2 regions of the Luteibacter sp. PvP120 genome follow, and region 2 is predicted to be linked to the other one. Evidence: predicted binding sites of a transcription regulator. Region 2 holds the regulator's gene; the other holds the start of a gene.
The links. The regulator FliA, encoded in region 2, starts transcription of late flagellar genes. The targets are predictions, from matches to a motif close to TAAAGTTTNNCNNNCNNNGGCCGATAA.
Positions count from the first base shown of each region.

Region 1 (9,581 bases), on a different contig from region 2:
CTGTTGCAGCGCCTGGACTACGAAGAAGCCCAGGAAATCGCTTCCACCGGGGCCAAGGTGTTGCATCCGCGTTGCCTCTCGCCGCTGCGTGAGCCGCGCGTGCCGTTGCTCATCAAGGACACCAACCGGCCGGAACTGGAAGGCACCTTCATCGGTCCCGAGATCCGCGAGCACGCGCCCAGCATCAAGGCGATCAGTGCCCGCAAGGGCATCACGCTGGTGTCGATGGAATCGGTGGGCATGTGGCAGCAGGTCGGCTTCCTGGCCGACGTGTTCGATGCGTTCCGGCGGCATGGCCTGTCGGTGGACCTGATCGGCTCGGCGGAAACGAACGTCACGGTGTCGCTGGACCCGACCGAGAACCTGCTCGATTCCGATGCCATCGCCGCCCTGGCCGCGGATCTGGCACGCGTGTGCCGGGTCAAGGTGATCGCGCCGTGCGCGGCGATCACCCTGGTCGGCCGGGGCATGCGCTCCATGCTGCACAAGCTGTCCGGTGTGCTGGCGGAGTTCGGCCAGCTGCGCGTGCACCTCATCTCGCAGTCGTCCAACAACCTCAACCTGACCTTCGTGGTCGACGAGGACGTGGTGGACGCCATGCTGCCGCGGCTGCACGAACTGCTGATCGGTGCCGGTGCCCTGCGCACGGACGACAGCATGGTGTTCGGTCCGTCGTGGCAGGCCCTCTACGGTGCCGGCGACCAGGCCCTGCCCGCTGCCGCGTGGTGGCAGGCCGAGCGCCTGAAACTCGTGGAGCTGGCGACGCAGCGCACGCCGCGCTACGTCTACCACCTGCCCACGGTGCGTGCGCAGGCGCGTCGGGTGAAGTCGCTGCAGGCCGTGGATCGCGCGCATTACGCGGTCAAGGCCAATACCCATCCCGGTATCCTGGCGGTGCTGGCCGAAGAAGGCTTCGCCTTCGAATGCGTGTCGCCGGGTGAACTGGCCGCCGTCTCCGCAGCGGTACCGGAAAGCACGCCGCTGCTGTTCACGCCCAATTTCGCCTCGCGCCGCGATTTCGAAACTGCCTTGCGCACGCGCGCCACGATCACCATCGACGCGCTTTATCCCATCGAGCACTGGAGCGACCTGTTCGCCGGGCGCGAGATCGTGCTGCGCGTGGACCTGGGTCGCGGGCTGGGCCACCACGACAAGGTGAAGACGGGCGGTACCGGCAGCAAGTTCGGCGTGCCGATCGAGCAGGTGGATCGTTTCCTGCGCCTGGCCGACGCGGCTGGCGCGCGGGTGATCGGCCTGCATGCGCACCTGGGCTCGGGCATCCTCGACGCCGCCCACTGGGGCGAGGTGTACTCGCAACTCGCCGCACTGGCCGAACGTATCGGCACCATCACGGTGCTGAACATCGGCGGTGGCCTGGGCGTGCCCTCGCACCCGGGCGAAACGGCGCTGGACATGGCCGCGCTGGATCGTGTGCTGACCTCCGTGCGCCAGGCCTATCCGCAGTTCCAGTTGTGGATGGAGCCCGGTCGCTACCTCGTCGCCGACGCCGGCGTGCTGCTGGCGCGGGTGACGCAGGAGAAGGAAAAGGGTGCGAACGTTCGCTACCTGGGCCTGGACACGGGCATGAACAGCCTGATCCGCCCCGCGCTGTACGATGCGTGGCACGAGATCGTCAACCTCACGCGCCATGGCGAGCCGGCCACCACCATGTACCAGGTGGTCGGCCCCATCTGCGAATCCGGCGACATCCTCGGCTCGGACCGGCGGCTGCCGGCATCGATGGAAGACGACGTGATCCTGGTGGCGCAGGGCGGTGCCTATGGCGCCGTCATGTCGTCGCGTTACAACCTGCGCGACGAAGCCGACGAGGTACTGCTGCCGTGACCGCCACGCTCAACGATCCACGCGGCAGCGCCAGCTTCCGTTTCGTCCGTCATACCTTCGTCGATGGCGTCGCGGAGCTGGTCTACGCCTTCGACGACGGCGTGGAGCTTACCGAGCGGGTAACCTTCCCCGGTGCGCCGACCGTGCCGGTGGAACGGGAAGCCGCCTTCGCCGCGGCCCTGCGCCTGCTGCACATCGTGGCCGGGGTCAGCTATTACAAAGCGGGCATTCCGCCGTCCATCGTCGTCGAGGGCCAGCCCCTCGACGAAGCCACGGCCAGCCTGGCCGATGCGCTGTACCTGCACGGCCTGGCCGAGTTCGCGTACCGCAACCGGCTCGACCTGCGCGGCCGCATCGCCTTCCCGTTCGAGCGTTCGGTGCACCGTGCCGCGCCGGCGGTCGGCTTGCCGGCGCGATCGCTGCTGCCCATCGGCGGCGGCAAGGATTCGGTGGTGGCCGTCGAGGCGGTGAAGTCGATCGGCGGCGACGCCACGGCGGCGTGGGTGGGCAATTCCCCGCTCATCGCCGAATGCGCGGCACGCACGGGTCTGTCCACGCTCAACGTGTCGCGCGAACTGGCGCCCGGCTTGTTCGAGCTCAATCGCCTGGGTGCGTGGAACGGGCATATCCCGGTCACCGCGATCAATTCGGCCATCCTCACGCTGGCCGCGCTGCTGTACGGCTACGACTCCATCGTGTTCGCCAACGAGCGCTCCGCCTCGGTGGCCACGCTGGAATACGACGGGCAGGAAGTGAACCACCAGTGGAGCAAGGGCTACGGCTTCGAGAAGACCTTCCACGACTATCTGCATTCGCACGTGGCGGCGGACCTGGACTACTGCTCGCTGCTGCGGCCGTGGTCGGAACTGGCCGTGACCAGCGCATTCGCGCGTCTGGGCACGGGCTATTTCGATGTGTTCTCCAGCTGCAACCGTAACTTCCGCATCCTCGGTCCGAAACCGGCGGATCGCTGGTGCGGGCAATGTCCGAAGTGTCACTTCGTGTTCCTGGCACTGGCACCCTTCCTTGCCAAGCCTCGGCTGGTGTCGATCTTCGGCCGCAACCTGCTCGACGACGACGTGCTGGCCGGCGCGTTTGATGCCCTGCTGGAATACAAGGACCACAAGCCGTTCGAGTGCGTCGGTGAAGGCGCCGAGGCCCGCGCCGCGCTGGCCTCGCTGGCCGAGCGTCCGGAGTGGCGCGAGGATGCGCTGGTCTCGCGCTTCCGTCGTGAGATCCTGCCGCAGCTGGACCCAAGCGAACTGGCGTTGGAACCGTGGCTGCAGCCTGGTGCATCGCACCTGGTGCCGGAACGCCTTCACGGAGCGCTGGATGCATTGGGCTGATCTTGCGGGACGGCGTGTCGCCGTGTGGGGCTTCGGTCGTGAGGGCCGCGCGGCACTGAATGCGCTGGCGCGGCACCTGCCGGGCCAGCCGGTCGACCTCTACTGTGCAGCCGACGAAGCGGAAACGGCGCGAGCCGCGTATCCGGCGTTGCGCGTGCACGAGGCCGCGCCGGATGCGGATGCTCTCGCCGCGTACGAGGTCGTCATCAAGTCGCCGGGCATTTCGGCCTATAAGCCGGAGATGCTCGCCGCGCAGTCGCGTGGCACGCGCTTCACCTCCGGCACCGCCCTGTGGTTCGCCGCCAACGTCTCGGCGAACACCATCGCCGTCACGGGCACCAAGGGCAAGAGCACCACGTCGGCGCTGGTCGCGCATCTCGCCCGTGCGCTAGGCGTGCGCACGGCGCTGGCCGGAAACATCGGCCTGCCGATGCTCGAACTGGACGGCCAGACGGCCGACCTGTGGGTGATCGAGCTGTCCAGCTTCCAGACCGGCGAGGCCTTCGGCGTGGGCCTTGGGGTGGTTACCAGCCTCTACGAGGAACACCTCGACTGGCACGGCTCGCGCGAGCGCTACGTCGACGACAAGCTGAAACTGCTGGCGTCGTCGGGACGGGTGCTGGTCAATGCCCTGCAGCCTGCCTTGCTGGCGCGTGCCGCGCCGCATCCGGGCCTGCATACCTTCGGCGACGTGGCGCACTGGCACGTGGCCGATGGCTGGATACGGCGTAGCGACGAGAACGTAATCGCTGCCTCGCAGGTGTCCGCGCCCGGCCTGCACAATGCGCTCAATGCCTGTGCCGCGCTGGCCGCCCTCGAGATCATGGGTTTCGATACGCGAGCGGCGGCGCCCGCGCTGTCTTCTTTCGTTCCCTTGCCGCATCGCCTGCAACCGTTGGGTGTGCGCGACGGCCTGCGCTGGATCAACGATTCCATCAGCACCACGCCGCTGGCCAGCCTCGCGGCACTGGAAAGCGTGGGCGACGCGCGTGTCGCGCTGATCGTGGGTGGGCACGACCGTGGGCTGGACTGGACACCCTTCATCGAAGCGATGCGGCAGCATGCCCCGGCGGCGATCGTCTGCCAGGGCAGCAACGGGCCCCGCATCGCCGAGGCGCTGGAGGCGGCGGGCGTGGCGCAGGTGCATCGTGAGGCCGATCTTTCCGCCGCTGTCGCGGCTGCACGCAGGGTGCTCGACGGCGATGGGGTGGTGTTGCTTTCGCCCGGTGCACCCAGCTTCGACCAGTTCCGCGACTACGCGGAACGGGGCAAGCGGTTTGCCGCATGGGCTGGCTTCGACACGGAAGACGCCACTCTCAAGGGGTTGGGCGTGCTTTGACCGGTCAGTCCGTGGTCGCCGCCAGCAAGGTGCCGACCACCGCGGCAAGGGCGGCATAGAGCTCCGGCGGCACGTCGTCGCGCAGGCGCACCGCCGCCAGCAACGTGGCGACCTGCGGGTCGAGGTGCGGGGCGAGGCCCATGGCCTGTGCACGTTCCAGCATTGCTTTAACCCCCTCGGCATCCACGCGCTCGTTCTTGCCGCTGCTGGTGGGCGTCGCAAGCCGCAGCGTGACGCTGCGTCGCGGTGAAGGCAGGGCCTGGCTCATGCGCGCGCTTCGAGAAGGACAGCGCTATAAGCGCTGGTGGGCACGGGCAGGCCGTGTATGCAGGAGAAATGGTCGAGCTGGAGGCCGCTCTTTTCCATCGTGCGACGCAGGGGAACGAATTCGTTTTCGAGGCGTGCGGCCGTCGGCCCGTGGTCTGCCCATAGGCGTACGGACACCCGCGGGGCGCGAAGCTGGATTTCGCCCTGCACCGCGCCGAGGGTCGGTGGGTCGATGGCGAAGCCGATGGTCCACAGACCTTCCGGCTCGCCCGGGCCGGCCTTGCCTTCCTCGATGCGTAGCTGGAGCACGTCATAGCCGCGCACGCCGGCCAGGGGTACCTCCACCATCCACACGCCGGCCTGGGGATGCGACTCGAGCTGGGCGATTTCCACACGCGACAGCGCGGCGCGGGTATCCGTGCGCAGCTGGCTGACCAGGGTGTCGACGTCGTCTTCGGTGATGGCCAGGTCGTCGGCGCGCGCCTGTGCCACCAGCGCGCGCTGTGCGAGCGGCGGAGGCGTGTCGCTGAGCGGACGGGGCAAGGCACCGAGGGGGCCTTTACCGGTACCCGTGGAGAACGTCCCGCCCATGCCGGCGGCAAGGCCGGGCGCACGGGTCGCTGGCAGGTCGGCCAGCACCCGGCGCAGCACCATCAGCGCGGCCTTGAAGTCGTCGGACGCCGGCAGTTCGGCATGCGGTTCGGCCAACTGGGACTCCAGGAAGACGCCGCTACGGGCGATGGCTTCCTTCATGCCCGTCGGCGTGCCGACATCGTCGGGGCGGCTGATCGAGGCTTCCAGTGTGGCCAGGGCCGCGCGTAGCGGTGCGGGAAGCGACCGCGCAACGGGGCTGCGGGCCAGCGCGGCCAGCGCGCCGAGCAGCGGGGCATAGCCGTTCTGCTGCGGAAGGCGCTCGCGCAGGCCCTGCAAGGCCACGCGTTCGTCGGTCGGCGCGAGCACCACTTCCAGTTGTGGCTGCGTGCCCTGGGTGAGTACCCGCACCTGGAACTGCGAAGGCAGCTGCGTACCGGTCGTATCGGCTTCGACCGTCATGCCACCGATGTCCAGCAGCAGCTTGCCTATGTCGTTCTGGCCGATCACCCGCGCCGTGAGCAACGTGCCCACCCGCCATGCGTCGGCGGCGGCGGTGGTGCCCGCAGCCGCGCCGGCCCAGAGCTGGGCGGCGACACTGGTCGGCTGAATGATCAAGGGCAGTTACTCCCGGGGGCTGTGCGAACCCCGGTCTGGGCTCGCTCCTGTGGTGAGGGGATCGGCGGAAACTCGCGAAACTTTAGGAACATGCCGACACGGCGTGGCGCTTAAACGGCAGTAGCCACTCCCGTTACACTAGGGGAATGACCCAGCTCCCCTTCGACCTTCTCGCCACCGACGGCGCGGCGCGGCGCGGCCGTCTCCGCTTCGGCCGTGGCACCGTGGAAACCCCGGCCTTCATGCCGGTGGGCACCTACGGCTCCGTCAAGGCCATGACCCCGCGCGATGTGCTCGACACCGGCGCGGAAATCATCCTCGGCAACACCTTCCACCTGTTCCTGCGTCCCGGTCTGGAGATCGTCGGGGAGTTCGGCGGGCTGCACCGGTTCATCGGCTGGGACAAGCCGATCCTGACCGATTCCGGCGGCTTCCAGGTGTTCTCCCTGGCGCACAAGCGGAAGATCACGGAGGAAGGGGTGACCTTCGCCTCGCCCGTGGACGGCTCCAAGGTGTTCCTCTCGCCCGAGGAATCGATGCGTATCCAGAAGGTGCTGGATTCGGACATCGCGATGATCTTCGACGAGTGCACGCCGTACCCGGCCACGGAGAAGGTCGCGTCGGACTCCATGGAGCTCAGCCTGCGCTGGGCGGAGCGCTCGCGGCAGGCCTTCGACGACCTGCGTAACCCCAACGCGCTGTTCGGCATCGTCCAGGGCAGCACCTACGAAAACCTGCGGCAGCGCTCGGCGTCCCGCCTGATCGAGATCGGCTTCGACGGCTACGCCATCGGTGGCCTGGCCGTCGGCGAGCCCGAGGCCGAGCGCAATCACACCCTCGACCTGACCCTGCCGATGCTGCCCAGGGACCGCCCGCGTTACCTGATGGGCGTCGGCCGGCCGGAGGACATCGTCGAGGCCGTCCGCCGGGGCATCGACATGTTCGACTGCGTCATGCCCACCCGCAATGCCCGCAACGGGTTCCTGTTCACCCATGAAGGCACCCTGCGCATCCGCAACGCGAAGTTCGCCGCGGACACGCGCGTGATCGAGGAAGGCTGCGACTGCTACGCCTGCGCCAACGGCTTTTCCCGCGCCTACCTGCGCCACCTGGACCGCTGCAACGAGATCCTGGGCAGCCAGCTGGCCACGATGCACAACCTGCGCCACTACCAGCGTCTGATGGCCGGACTGCGCGGCGCGATCGAGGCGGGCACGCTGGACGACTTCGTGGCGGCGTTCTACGCGGCCCGGCAGAAGGCGACCGTCGACGGTTGACCCGGCCCGGGCCGCGGCTACAGGCCGCCCCGCGACCCCACGGCCGGCGCGGTACATAAGCGCCGGGGGCGTGGCATAATCCACGATCTTTTTACGTGAGCAGCCGCTTTTCCTTGGCTGTTCCATGACTTGCGAGAATCTGCATGAGCCTTCCGATGTTCGCCGCCGTTGCCCAGGCCACCGCTCCCGCCGCCGGCGCCTCCCAGGGCGCGCTGGGCTTTTCGCCGCTGATCATGATGGCGGTGCTGTTCGGCATCTTCTATTTCATGATGATCCGCCCGCAGATGAAGCGGCAGAAAGAGCACCGCGCGCTGCTCGAAGCCCTGTCCAAGGGCGACGAGGTAGTGATGAGCGGCGGTATGGCCGGTCGCATCGAGGACGTGGGCGAGGCCTTCGTCCGGGTGGAGATCGCCCCGGGCACGGTCGTCCAGGTCCAGAAGAGCGCCATCACCCAGGTGCTGCCCAAGGGCAGCCTCAAGAAGTCCTGAGCTTCTTCGCATCGCGTCAGCTGCGGCCGGCACCCGGCCGCCTCCATGGAATGTAAGGCATGAGTGATTTTCCACGCTGGAAGTACGCACTGGTCGTGATCGTGTTGCTGTTCGGCATCGTCTACGCGCTGCCCAACGTCTTCCCGCCACAGCCGGCCGTGCAGATCTCGGGCAACCGCGGCAACGCCGTCGATGCCGGTCTGAAGACCCGGGTCGAGGGCATCCTGGCCGCCGCGAAGGCACCTGCCGCAAGCGTCGACGTGGCCGGCTCCGACAAGGGCGAGCGCCTGCTGGCGCGCTTCAACGATGCCGATTCGCAGGCGCGGGCTTCCGATGCGTTGCGCGGCGCGCTGGGTGACGACTACACGGTGGCGCTGAACCTGGCCTCCACCGTGCCTGCCTGGCTGCGCTCGATCAACGCGTTCTCGATGCCGCTGGGCCTCGATCTGCAGGGCGGCGTTCACTTCCTCATGGAAGTCGACGAAAACGCCGTGATCGACAACCAGGAAACCCGCTACGCGGACGACATCCGCTCCATGCTGCGCGACAAGAAGATCTCCTACGACGCGGTGTCACGCAATCCGCGCGGCCAGGGTGTCGGCGTGGTGCTGCGTAGCGATGCCGACCGCCAGGCGGCCGCCAGCGCCATCAGTGCCGAGTTCACCGACCTGACGGTCACCGACGGCCCCTCGACGGGCAATCGCTTCACGCTCAATGCGGTGGTCAAGCCCACCCGCCTGCGCGAACTGGCGCAGAGCGCCATCACCCAGAACGTGACGACGCTGCGCCAGCGTGTGAACGAGCTGGGCGTGTCCGAGCCGCTGATCCAGCAGCAGGGTGAGAACAAGATCATCGTGGAACTGGCCGGCGTGCAGGACACCGCGGAAGCCAAGCGCCTGATCGGTGCCACGGCTACCCTGGAATACCGTGCCGGCCTGTATACGCCGCAGCAGGCCATGGATGCCGCGCGCAGCGGCAGCGTGCCGCCGGATGCCAAGCTGTATTACGGTCGCGACCGCCGCCCCTACCTGCTCAGCAAGACGGTGATCGCCACGGGCGACCAGCTGACCTCGGCCGTGTCCGGCCGCGACCAGCAGAACGGCACGCCCAATGTCAGCGTTACGCTGAACAGCGCGGCCGCCCGCAAGATGCAGGATTTCACCAACGGCAATGTCGGCAAGCCGATGGCCGTGCTCTACATCACGCGTACCAACGACATCAAGATGGTTGACGGCAAGGAGATCAAGACGCCCAAGACCACCGAGGAAGTCATCAACTACGCCAACATCAGCTCGCCGTTCGGCAAGCAGTTCTCGACCAACGGCCTGCCCAGCGACGCCGAGGCCTCCGACCTCGCGCTGCTGCTGCGCGGCGGCTCGCTGGCAGCCCCGGTGGATATCGTGGGCGAAAGCGTGATCGGCCCCAGCCTGGGCAAGGACAACATCGACAAGGGCTTCAAGGCGGTGATGCTCGGCCTCGGCCTGGTGCTGATCGCCGCGGCCATCTACTACAAGCTGTTCGGCCTGGTCGCCGACATCGCGCTGTTCTTCAACCTCGTGCTGCTCATCGCGGTCATGTCGCTGATCCACGTGACCCTGACCATGCCCGGCATCGCCGGTATCGTGCTCACCCTGGGCATGGCGATCGACGCCAACGTGCTGATCTGCGAACGCATCCGCGAGGAATTGCGCAACGGCTCGTCGCCGCTGGCGGCCATCCGCACCGGTTACGACAAGGCCTGGGCGACCATCCTCGACGCCAACGTCACCCACCTGCTCGCCGCGCTCGGTCTGATGACCATGGGCTCGGG
Region 1 covers NZ_JBSRXP010000009.1:114,171-123,751, forward strand. Annotated here, with positions in the region: gene ACVKN3_RS16820 (bifunctional aspartate kinase/diaminopimelate decarboxylase) at 1-1,845, shown strand, start outside; gene murL (UDP-N-acetyl-alpha-D-muramoyl-L-alanyl-L-glutamate epimerase) at 1,842-3,191, shown strand; gene murD (UDP-N-acetylmuramoyl-L-alanine--D-glutamate ligase) at 3,178-4,530, shown strand; gene ACVKN3_RS16835 (flagellar biosynthesis protein) at 4,535-4,798, opposite strand; gene fliK (flagellar hook-length control protein FliK) at 4,795-6,006, opposite strand; gene tgt (tRNA guanosine(34) transglycosylase Tgt) at 6,153-7,283, shown strand; gene yajC (preprotein translocase subunit YajC) at 7,427-7,771, shown strand; gene secD (protein translocase subunit SecD) at 7,831-9,581, shown strand, end outside.
Region 1: the regulator FliA is predicted to act here: its motif matches at 6,065-6,091, upstream of fliK (flagellar hook-length control protein FliK).

Region 2 (9,581 bases):
GTGGCCGCCCTTGCCGCCGGTGCCGGCCCAGTGGCCGAGGTCGGCCAGCGGCAGCGCGCGCTGGCGGTGTGCCGCGACGATGCGGCCGTCCAGTTCCTGGATCTGCCCGGGCACCAGCTCGAATACCTCGCTGACGTTGGACAGCGGCAGCGACAGCAACCGATGCCCCACGCGCACCATCAGTACACGCATGATCGCCAGCGTGAGCGGCACGGAGAGGCGCACGGTGCTGCCGTGGCCCACGCGCGAATCGATGGACAGCGTGCCGCCCAGTTCGACGATCTTGGTCTTGACCACGTCCATGCCGACGCCGCGGCCGGAGATGTCCGATACCTGGCTGGCCGTGGAGAAACCGGGCCGGAAAACGATCTCGTAGCACTCGCGCTCGTCCAGGCGTGCGGCCTGCTCGGCATCCATCAGGCCCTTCTCGACCGCCTTGCGCCGGAGCACTTCGGGATCCATGCCCTTGCCGTCGTCGGTGACGGTAATGACGATGCGGTCGCCATACTGGCCGGCCGCCAGGCGCACGGTGCCCAGGCGCGGCTTGCCTTCGGCCGCACGCGCATCGGGCATCTCCACGCCGTGGTCCACCGCATTGCGCAGCAGGTGGACCAGGGGATCGGCCAGGGCCTCGACCACGGTGCGGTCGATGTCGGTGTCCTCGCCTTCCGTGACCAGCTCGATTTCCTTGCCGAGCTGGCGGGCAAGGTCGCGAACGATGCGCGGAAAACGGGAAAACAGCTTGCCGACCGGTTGCATGCGCATGCGCAGCACGGCGTTCTGCAGGTCTTCGGCGACGCGCTCCAGCTCGCCGATGGCGCGCTCCATCGGATCGTTGCCGCCGCGCGGCGCCAGGCTGGTGAGGCGGTTGCGCACCAGCACCAGTTCGCCCGCCGCGTCGACCAGGCTGTCCAGGCGGTGGGTGTCCACACGCACGGTAGTGTCGGCGGTGGAAGAAGCGCGCTTCTCCGCGCTGGCGGCCGGGGCAGGAGCCGGGGCAGACGCGACGGGTGAAGCTGCGGCAGGCGCAGCGGCAACCGGCACCGCAACGGAGGGAACCGCAACGGCGACGGGAGCCGTCGGCGGCACGATCGCGCCCGGTGCGGCCGCACCGTGCAGGGAATCCAGCAGCGCCTCGAACTCGTCGTCGCTGATGGCGTCGTTGTTCGCCACGGGCGCCGGGGCCACGGCAACGACCGGGGCGGGCGGCGGCGGAGCGGACGCACCCTCGGCGCCGGGCGCACCGGTGCCGTAGAGCGAGTCGAGCAGGGCTTCGAATTCGTCGTCGTTGATCGTGCCCGACGGTGCCGCCGGCGTGCGATCGGTGCGGGCGGCGTCGAGCATCGCCTCGAACTCGTCCTCGATCGGGTCGTACGGCTTCTGCGGGCCGGGGGCTGCCGCGGTCGCCGTCGACGTGGCGGCCGCCGAGATCGGCACGGCAAGCGCCACCGGCGGCGCGGACACGGCGCGACCGGGGATCAGCAGGCGATCGAGCAGCGAACGCGGTGCGGGCTCGATCGGCACGCCGCCGTCGGCGGCACGCATCATGTCGTTGAGCAGGTCGAGCGATTCGAGCAGCGCGTCCATATAGGCGGCGTGCAGCACGATCACCCCGTTGCGGGCCTCGTTGAGCAGATCCTCGCCACGATGGCACAGCTCGACCATGGCGTTGAGGCCAAGGAAGCCCGCCCCGCCTTTCACCGTGTGGAAGGCACGGAACACCGCGTTAAGCAGCTCCACGTCGTGCGGAGAGGCTTCGAGATCCACGAGCTGTTCGCCCAGGCTCTCGAGCAATTCGCGCGCTTCGATCAGGAAGACATTGAGCAGCTCGTTGTCCAGCTCCACGCTCATAGGGTACTCAGAAACCGAATTCGCTGAGGAGCCGGTCCACTTCGTCCTGGCTGACCTTCTCGGCGGCCGGCGCATTACCGCCCGCGAGCGAACCGGTGAGTCGGACCAGCTCGACGAGCGAGGATTCGACCTTGGCCATGAAGGCCTCGACCTGGGCCACGCGCTGACCGGAAAGATCCTGCCAGGACTGCGCCTCGACCATCTCGCCCAGCCCGATGTCGCAGCTTTGCGCGAAGTCGCCGACACGCACGGCCAGTGCCGTGGCGTGGGTGCCGAACGCCGGATCGGCGTGATCCAGCACCAGAATCTCATCGGCCTGCTTGGCCAGCGCCTGAGCCTGCGGACGCAGCTTCTCGCTGAAGTCCAGCGTGCGATGGGCCGCCGTGGAGCTCATTTCCAGCACATCACGCAGATGCTTGCGCGCATCGCTCATGTTGCCCGGCACGCCATCGGTGGAGATGTCGGAGGCCAGGCGACGCGCGGATTCGTGCAGGTCGCGCGCGAGGTGGCCCAGCGCCAGGAACAGGTGCTGCTCGCGGCTGCGGATCAGGTCGTCGAGCGCTTTCTCGAACGCCGCCGAGTCGTCGGCATCGAGCAGTTCACGCAACTGGGGGGCCACGTCCTGGCCGGGGGAAAGCATCGTGTTCATCGTCATTCCCTCAGCCCGCTGCCGCGGCAAGTCGTTCGAATATCTTGTCGAGCTTTTCCTTCAGCGTCACCGCCGTGAAGGGCTTGACCACGTAACCGTTCACGCCGCTCTGCGCGGCGGCGATGATCTGGTCGCGGTTGTTTTCCGCGGTGACCATCAACACGGGCATGGACTTCAACGCCGCATCCGCGCGAATGGCGCGAAGCAGGTCGATGCCCGTCATGTTGGGCATGTTCCAGTCGGTGACGACCAGGTCGATGGGCTGCGCGCGCAGCAGCGCGAGCGCCGCGTTGCCGTCTTCGGCCTCCTGGATGAGCGTGTTGGTGAAACCCAACTCGACCAGGAGGTTCCTGACGATGCGCCGCATGGTGGAAAAATCGTCCACCACGAGGATCTTCATGTTCTTGTCCAAAACTGCTCTCCGCCTCGTACGCTTTTTTCTTTACCGGCGACGGCACCGCGATGCCGTCACTGCTTGTCTTTCCAACCCGACATGCGTGCGCGGAGGCGAATCAGGGCCTGGCCATGGATCTGGCACACCCGCGACTCGCTCACACCCAGCACCGCACCGATTTCCTTCAGGTTGAGCTCTTCATCGTAGTACAGGGACATGACCAGCTTCTCGCGTTCCGGCAAACCGTCGATCGAATGGGCCAGCGCGTCGCGCAGGCCGTTCTTCTCGAAGTTGCCTTCCGGACCCGCGGCGTCCGGGTCCGCCACGTCGATCGCCGCGCCTTCGTCGCCTTCCGGCGCCGTCAGGCTGAGCAACCGCGCGCTCGCCGCGTCGGCCAGGATCTGGTTGTACTCCATGGCGTCGATGCCCAGCCGCTTCATCACTTCCGCGTCTTCGGCGTCGCCACCCGTCTCGTTCTCGATCTGTCTCGTTACCTCCGCCACCTCGCGCAGCTTCCGATGGACGGAGCGCGGGGTCCAGTCCGTCTTGCGCAGTTCGTCCAGCATGGCGCCACGAATGCGGATTCCCGCATAGGTCTCGAAGCTGGCCGCGCGAGTCGGCGAGTAATTCCTTGCCGCCTCCAGTAGCCCGATCATCCCGGCCTGCATCAGGTCGTTCGCATCCACGCTCGGCGGCAGGCGACCCATCAGGTGATAGGCGATCCGGCGCACCAGCGGGGCATGCGTCCTGACCAGCTGGTCGGCCGAAACCTTTGTTACTTCAAGGTATTCGCTTGCAACACTCACAGTGGCAGCCCTCCCCCCATGTGGTTCCGTTCGGCGAAAAAGCCGATGCGGCCCTGCACCCGGGGTTCGGGTTCACCCCATGTATCGACCGACCGGGCAAGATTCTTGAATCCCACGGCCGAACGGCTGCTCGGCCAGGCGTCGACCACGGCCGACTGGCGGCGGATGGCCTGTCGCAGGTACTCGTCGTGCGGCACCATGCCCATGAAGTCCAGGGACACGTCCAGGAAGCGATTGGTCACGCGGGCCAGCTTCTCGAACAGCTGGCGGCCTTCCTGGGCGTGGCGGACCATGTTGGCCACGATGCGGAAGCGGTTGACGTCGAATTCGCGGCTCATCACCTTGATCAGCGCGTAGGCGTCGGTCAGCGAGGCCGGCTCGTCGCAGACCACCACCACCACCTCGTCCGACGCGGCGGCGAACATCGAGACGCTGTCGGAGATGCCGGCCGCGGTGTCGACGATCAGGTATTCGGGGGCCACGGGGTATTCGTCGAACGCGCGGATCACCGCGGCGTGCTCGATGTTCGGGAGCTGCGCCATGCGGCGCGCGCCCGAGGTGGCGGGGATCACCTTCAAGCCGTGGTTGGCATGGAGGATCAGGTCCTCGATGCGGCACTCGCCCTCGAGCATGTGACCCAGGTGGCGCGTGGGCTGCAGGCCGAGGAGCACGTCGATGTTGGCCATGGCCAGGTCCGCGTCCAGCAGGACCACGTCGCGCCCGCCCATGGACAGCGCCATGCCCAGGTTGACCGCCACCGTGGTCTTGCCCACGCCGCCCTTGCCGCCCGCGATCGCGATGCTGCGGGTCGGGCGACGGTCGGCAAGCCAGTTGAGTCCGGCGGCCTGGGTGGAATCGACGTGTGTGCTCATGAAGGAATTCACTGCCGTGAAAGGGTGTGCGGATGCGGATGCCGTAGTCACGTTACTTCAGTTCCGGGGTCAGGCGAGGGCGGGCGTGGCGGCGAAGCCGAAACGGTCGGCGAGGATCGCGTCGTCCGGTTCGTCGTTGCGCTGCCTGACCAGTTGGGCCGCAAGGCAGACGAGCTTGCGCGCGTCCGCCGAGGCGATGTCTTCCGGCACGCGCTGGCCGTCGGTGGTGTAGTCCAGCGGCATGCCGTGCCGGATGACGGCCGAGAGGGCGCCACCGATCAGCGGCGCCTCGTCGAGCTTGGTCAGGATCGCGGCCTGCGGGGACAGCGGCGCGTAGGCGCGCACGGCGTTGTCGATCGCCTGCGCCTGGGCGTTCGCCGCGAGCACCAGGCACACGCGTACTTCGGTCATCGCGCGCAGCGTTTCGAACTGCTGCTGCAGCTTGGGGTCATTGCCGGCCAGGCCGGCGGTGTCGATCAGCACCGTGTGCTTGCCGCGCAACTGCAGCAGCACGTTGCGCAGGCTCTGCGCGTCGTGGGCGTTGTAGACACGCACGCCCAGCAGGCGGCCGTAATGTTCAAGCTGCGCGCCGGCACCGATGCGGTACTGGTCGGCGCTGATCAGGGCGACGTTGGATGCGCCGTGACGCAGCACCGCACGGGCGGCCAGCTTGGCGATGGTGGTGGTCTTGCCCACGCCGGTGGTGCCGACCAGCGCGGTGACTGCGCTGCCGGCCGTGTCGGCGTTGCGCCCGCTGGTGCGGATGTTGCGCGAGAGGATGCCCAGCGGCAGGTAACGGGCCTGCTCCGGGGTCATGCCCGGCGGCAGTTCGGCACACAGCGCGCGGGCCACGTCGCCGTCGATACCAAGACGGGTCATCTCGCGCAGCACGCGGGCACGCAGCGGCTGCTCGCGGTCCATCTGGTTCCAGGCCAGCGTCGACAGCTGCACTTCCAGCATCTCGCGCAGGTTGTTGATCTCGGCGCGCACGCCGTTGACGGCGGCGTCGTTGTTCGCGGCGTGCGGACCGGTCGTGGCGGCGCGCACCACGTCGGCGACGCTGGCGGCCAGCGCGGCGCTGGACTGGCGCTGCGGCGCATTCGGATGCAAGCCCTGCGGCGCCATCGTGGAGGCCGGTGCCGGACCGCCGCGCACGACGCGCTCGACGGCGGCGGCGGTGGCCGCCTTGGCCTGATCGATGCGGGCGGCGAAGTCGTGCTCGCGACGCGCCCGCACCGGGGTTTCCTCGCGTGCCGTCTCGCGCGCCGCCGGCGTTTCGCCACCGAAGCCCGCTTCACGCACCAGCGCTTCGTCGTAGTCCAGCGCGGCGATGATCTCGATGCCGTCGTCGAGGCGACGCGTCGACAGGATCACGGCGTCCGGACCCTGCTCGTCGCGCACCTGGCGCATGGCCTGGCGCATGTCGGGAGCTACGAAGCGTTTGATTTTCATGCGTTCGATCCTGTGTCCGTCCAAGTCTTACCTGCCGAGGGCCGTCACCAGCTTGACGCGCCGGTTGTCCGGGACCTCGTTGTAGGCAAGTACATGCAGGTTTTGGGCCACATGACGGGTAAAGCGCGAAAGCCATGGACGCAAGGCCGGGGAAACGAGCAATACCGCCGGTTCGCCCGCCGCTTCCTGCCGACGCGCGGCATCGGCCACGCTCTGCTGCAGGCGATCGGCCAGGCCCGGCTCCACGGCGGCGCCGGTGGGGCCGCCACCCTGCAGGGACTGCAGCAGGATCTGCTCCAGTTCCGGCGCCAAAGTAATGACGGGAACCTCGGAACCCAGGCCGGCGATTTCCTGCACGATCTGACGGCCCAGGGTGACGCGCACGGCCGCGGCAAGCACGCCGGGGTCCTGGCTCTGGCCGGCATGCTCGGCCAGCGATTCCACGATGCCGCGGAAGTTGCGGATGGGCACGCGCTCGGCCAGCAGGTTTTGCAGCACCTTGACCACCGCGCCCAGCGACAGGCGCTTGGGCACCAGGTCTTCCACCAGCTTGGGCGTCTGCTGGGCCAGGCGGTCGAGCAACTGCTGCACGTCCTGGTGGCCGATCAGTTCGTGGGCGTGGTTCTGCAGGATGTGCGAGAGGTGCGTGGCAATCACGGTGGCCGGATCGACCACGGTGTAGCCCAGCGTCTGCGCGTGTTCGCGCATGCCCGGTTCGATCCATACCGCGTCCAGGCCAAATGCCGGGTCGCGGGTGGCGATGCCGTTGATGGTGCCGTGCACGCGGCCCGGATCGATCGCCAGCATGCGCTCGGTATGGATCTCGGCCTCGCCCATCGGCACGCCCATCAGCGAGATGCGGTAGCCGTGTGGGGCCAGGTCGAGGTTGTCGCGGATGTGCACCGAGGGCACCAGGAACCCGAGTTCCTGCGACAGCTTGCGGCGCACCGATTTGATCCGCGCCATCAGTTCGCCGCCCTGGGCCTTGTCCACCAGCGGAATGAGCCGGTAACCCACTTCCAGGCCGATGGTGTCCACCTGGGCCACGTCTTCCCAGGACAGCTCCAGGCGCTCGGCCGGCGGCGTCGACTCCAGCGCCAGGTCGGTACCCGGAGCGCCCGCGGCGCCGGCCGTGCCGGCAGCACCGGCCAGGTCCTTGCGCTGCTGCAGCTTCCAGGCGCCAAACCCCGCGCCGGCCGCCAGCAGCAGGAAGGGAATGTTCGGCATGCCGGGGATCAGGCCCATGGTGCCCAGCACCGCGGCCGCCACGCCCAGCGCCTTGGGCTGGCCGAACAGCTGGCCCATCACGTGCTTGCCCATTTCCTGGGACTTGGACACGCGGGTGACGATCACCGCCGTGGCGATCGACAGCATCAGGCCCGGCACCTGGGCGACCAGGCCGTCACCGATGGTGAGCAGCGTGTAGGTGCGCGCCGCCTCGGCGGCCGACAGGCCGTGCTGGAACATGCCGATGAAGAAACCGCCCAGCATGTTGATGGCCAGGATCAGCATGCCCGCCGTCGCGTCGCCACGCACGAACTTGGACGCGCCGTCCATGGAGCCGTAGAAATCCGCTTCCTCGCGCACTTCCTGGCGACGCTCGCGGGCCTGTTCCTGCGTCAGCAGGCCGGCGTTGAGGTCGGCGTCGATCGCCATCTGCTTGCCGGGCATGGCGTCGAGGGTGAAGCGCGCGGTGACTTCGGACACGCGCGTGGCGCCCTTGGTCACCACCACGAAGTTGATGATGGTGAGGATGGCGAAGACGACGAAACCGACGGCGAAGTTCCCGCCGATGACGAATTCGGCGAAGGCCTCGATCACCTTGCCCGCCGCACCGGGGCCATTATGGCCGTGCAGCAGCACCACGCGGGTGGAGGCGATGTTGAGCGCCAGGCGCAGCAAGGTGGCGAACAGCACCACCGTGGGGAACGAGGCCAGCTCCAACGGGCGCATGACGTACATCGTGGCCAGCAGGATCACCAGCGACAACGCGATGTTGAAGGTGAACAGCAGGTCCAGCATGAAGGGCGGCAGCGGCAGCATCATCATGCCGAGCATGATCAGCATGGCGACCGGCGCCGCGACGCCGCGGCGGCCGATCTGCCGGAAGGTGCCCATCAGGTTGGAGGAAGCAGCCATTCGTCAGTTATCCATGCGGTAGGGGCCGAGCAGGTCCGGATCGATGTCCTGCGTGGGCAGCTCGGGCGGGAGGTCGCCCATGGCGATCGCCTGCTTGAGCCGGAACACGTAGGCCAGGATCTGGGCCACGGCGACATACAGCGCCGAGGGGATTTCGCGCCCGATGTCCGTGGTGGCATACAAGGCTCGTGCCAACGGCGGTGCCTCGACGACAGGAACCTTCGCCCCGCCCGCCACGTCGCGGATCTGCTGGGCGATCAGGTCGACGCCCTTGGCGACCACGCGGGGCGCTCCCATGCGGTTCTCGTCGTATTTGAGGGCCACGGCGAAGTGGGTCGGGTTGGTCACGATGACGTCGGCCGTGGGCACGTCTTCCATCATCCGGCGGCGGGACATCTGCTGCTGCATCTGCCGGACTTTTGACTTCAGCTCGGGACTGCCCTCGCTTTCCTTGTGCTCGTCCTTCACCTCCTGCTTGGTCATCTTCATCTTCTTGGTGAAGCTGTACTTCTGCCAGGGCGCGTCGACCAGGGCCACCGCGCCCAGCGCCACGGCGAACACCAGCGACGCATGGCCGAACAGGCCGAAGGCATGCGCGATGCCCTCGGCGACGGGTCCCGTACCGCCCGCGTACATCTCGCGGGTGCTGCGATTGAGGAACCAGACCAGCGTGCCGCCGATCAGGGCCAGCTTCAGCAGCGACTTGCCCAGCTCCACCAGGCCGTTCATGGACACCAGCCGGCCGAAGCCCTTGATCGGGTCCATGCGGTCGAACTTGGGCACCAGCGCCTCGAAGGAGAAATTGAGCCCGCCCATCACCGTGGGCGCGGCGATCGCGGCGATCATCGTGGCGATGAACACGGGCGCCAGCATCCAGAAGCCTTCCATCACCGCGGTCATCAGCGCGTGGTACAGGCCGTTGGCGGCGAACAGGTCGTCGCGCCCGTAGCGCAGGCCGACATGCATGATGTTGGCCGCGTGCACGGCCATCTGTTCGCGCGAGGCGATCAGCGTGGACACGCCCGCCAGCACCACGATGGCGGTGGACAGGTCGCGCGAGCGCGGCAGGTCGCCCTTTTCGCGCGCTTCGCGCAGTCGTTTGTCACTGGGTGATTCGGTTTTGTCCTCGTTGTCGGCGCCCTCGCTCATGGCCGGCTACCTCCCGATCAACTGGCGCATGGCGGTCCAGGCGGTGACCTGCAGGGACTCGAACGCGCCGGGCAGCGCCCGCAGCGACAGCCACACGGCCAGCACGCCCAGGCAGATGGTGATGGGAAAGCCGACGGCGAACAGGTTCATCGACGGGGCCGAGCGGCTGATCGCGCCGAAGCCGAGGTTGACCACCAGCACCGCGGTGAGCGCCGGCAGGGCCACCCGCACCGCACCCGCAAACAGGTGCGTGGCGAAGGTCAGCACCC
Region 2 covers NZ_JBSRXP010000005.1:78,015-87,595, reverse strand. Annotated here, with positions in the region: gene ACVKN3_RS11685 (chemotaxis protein CheA) at 1-1,851, opposite strand, end outside; gene ACVKN3_RS11680 (protein phosphatase CheZ) at 1,859-2,500, opposite strand; gene cheY (chemotaxis response regulator CheY) at 2,511-2,912, opposite strand; gene ACVKN3_RS11670 (RNA polymerase sigma factor FliA) at 2,969-3,700, opposite strand; gene ACVKN3_RS11665 (P-loop NTPase) at 3,697-4,572, opposite strand; gene flhF (flagellar biosynthesis protein FlhF) at 4,642-6,024, opposite strand; gene flhA (flagellar biosynthesis protein FlhA) at 6,052-8,163, opposite strand; gene flhB (flagellar biosynthesis protein FlhB) at 8,167-9,312, opposite strand; gene fliR (flagellar biosynthetic protein FliR) at 9,319-9,581, opposite strand, start outside.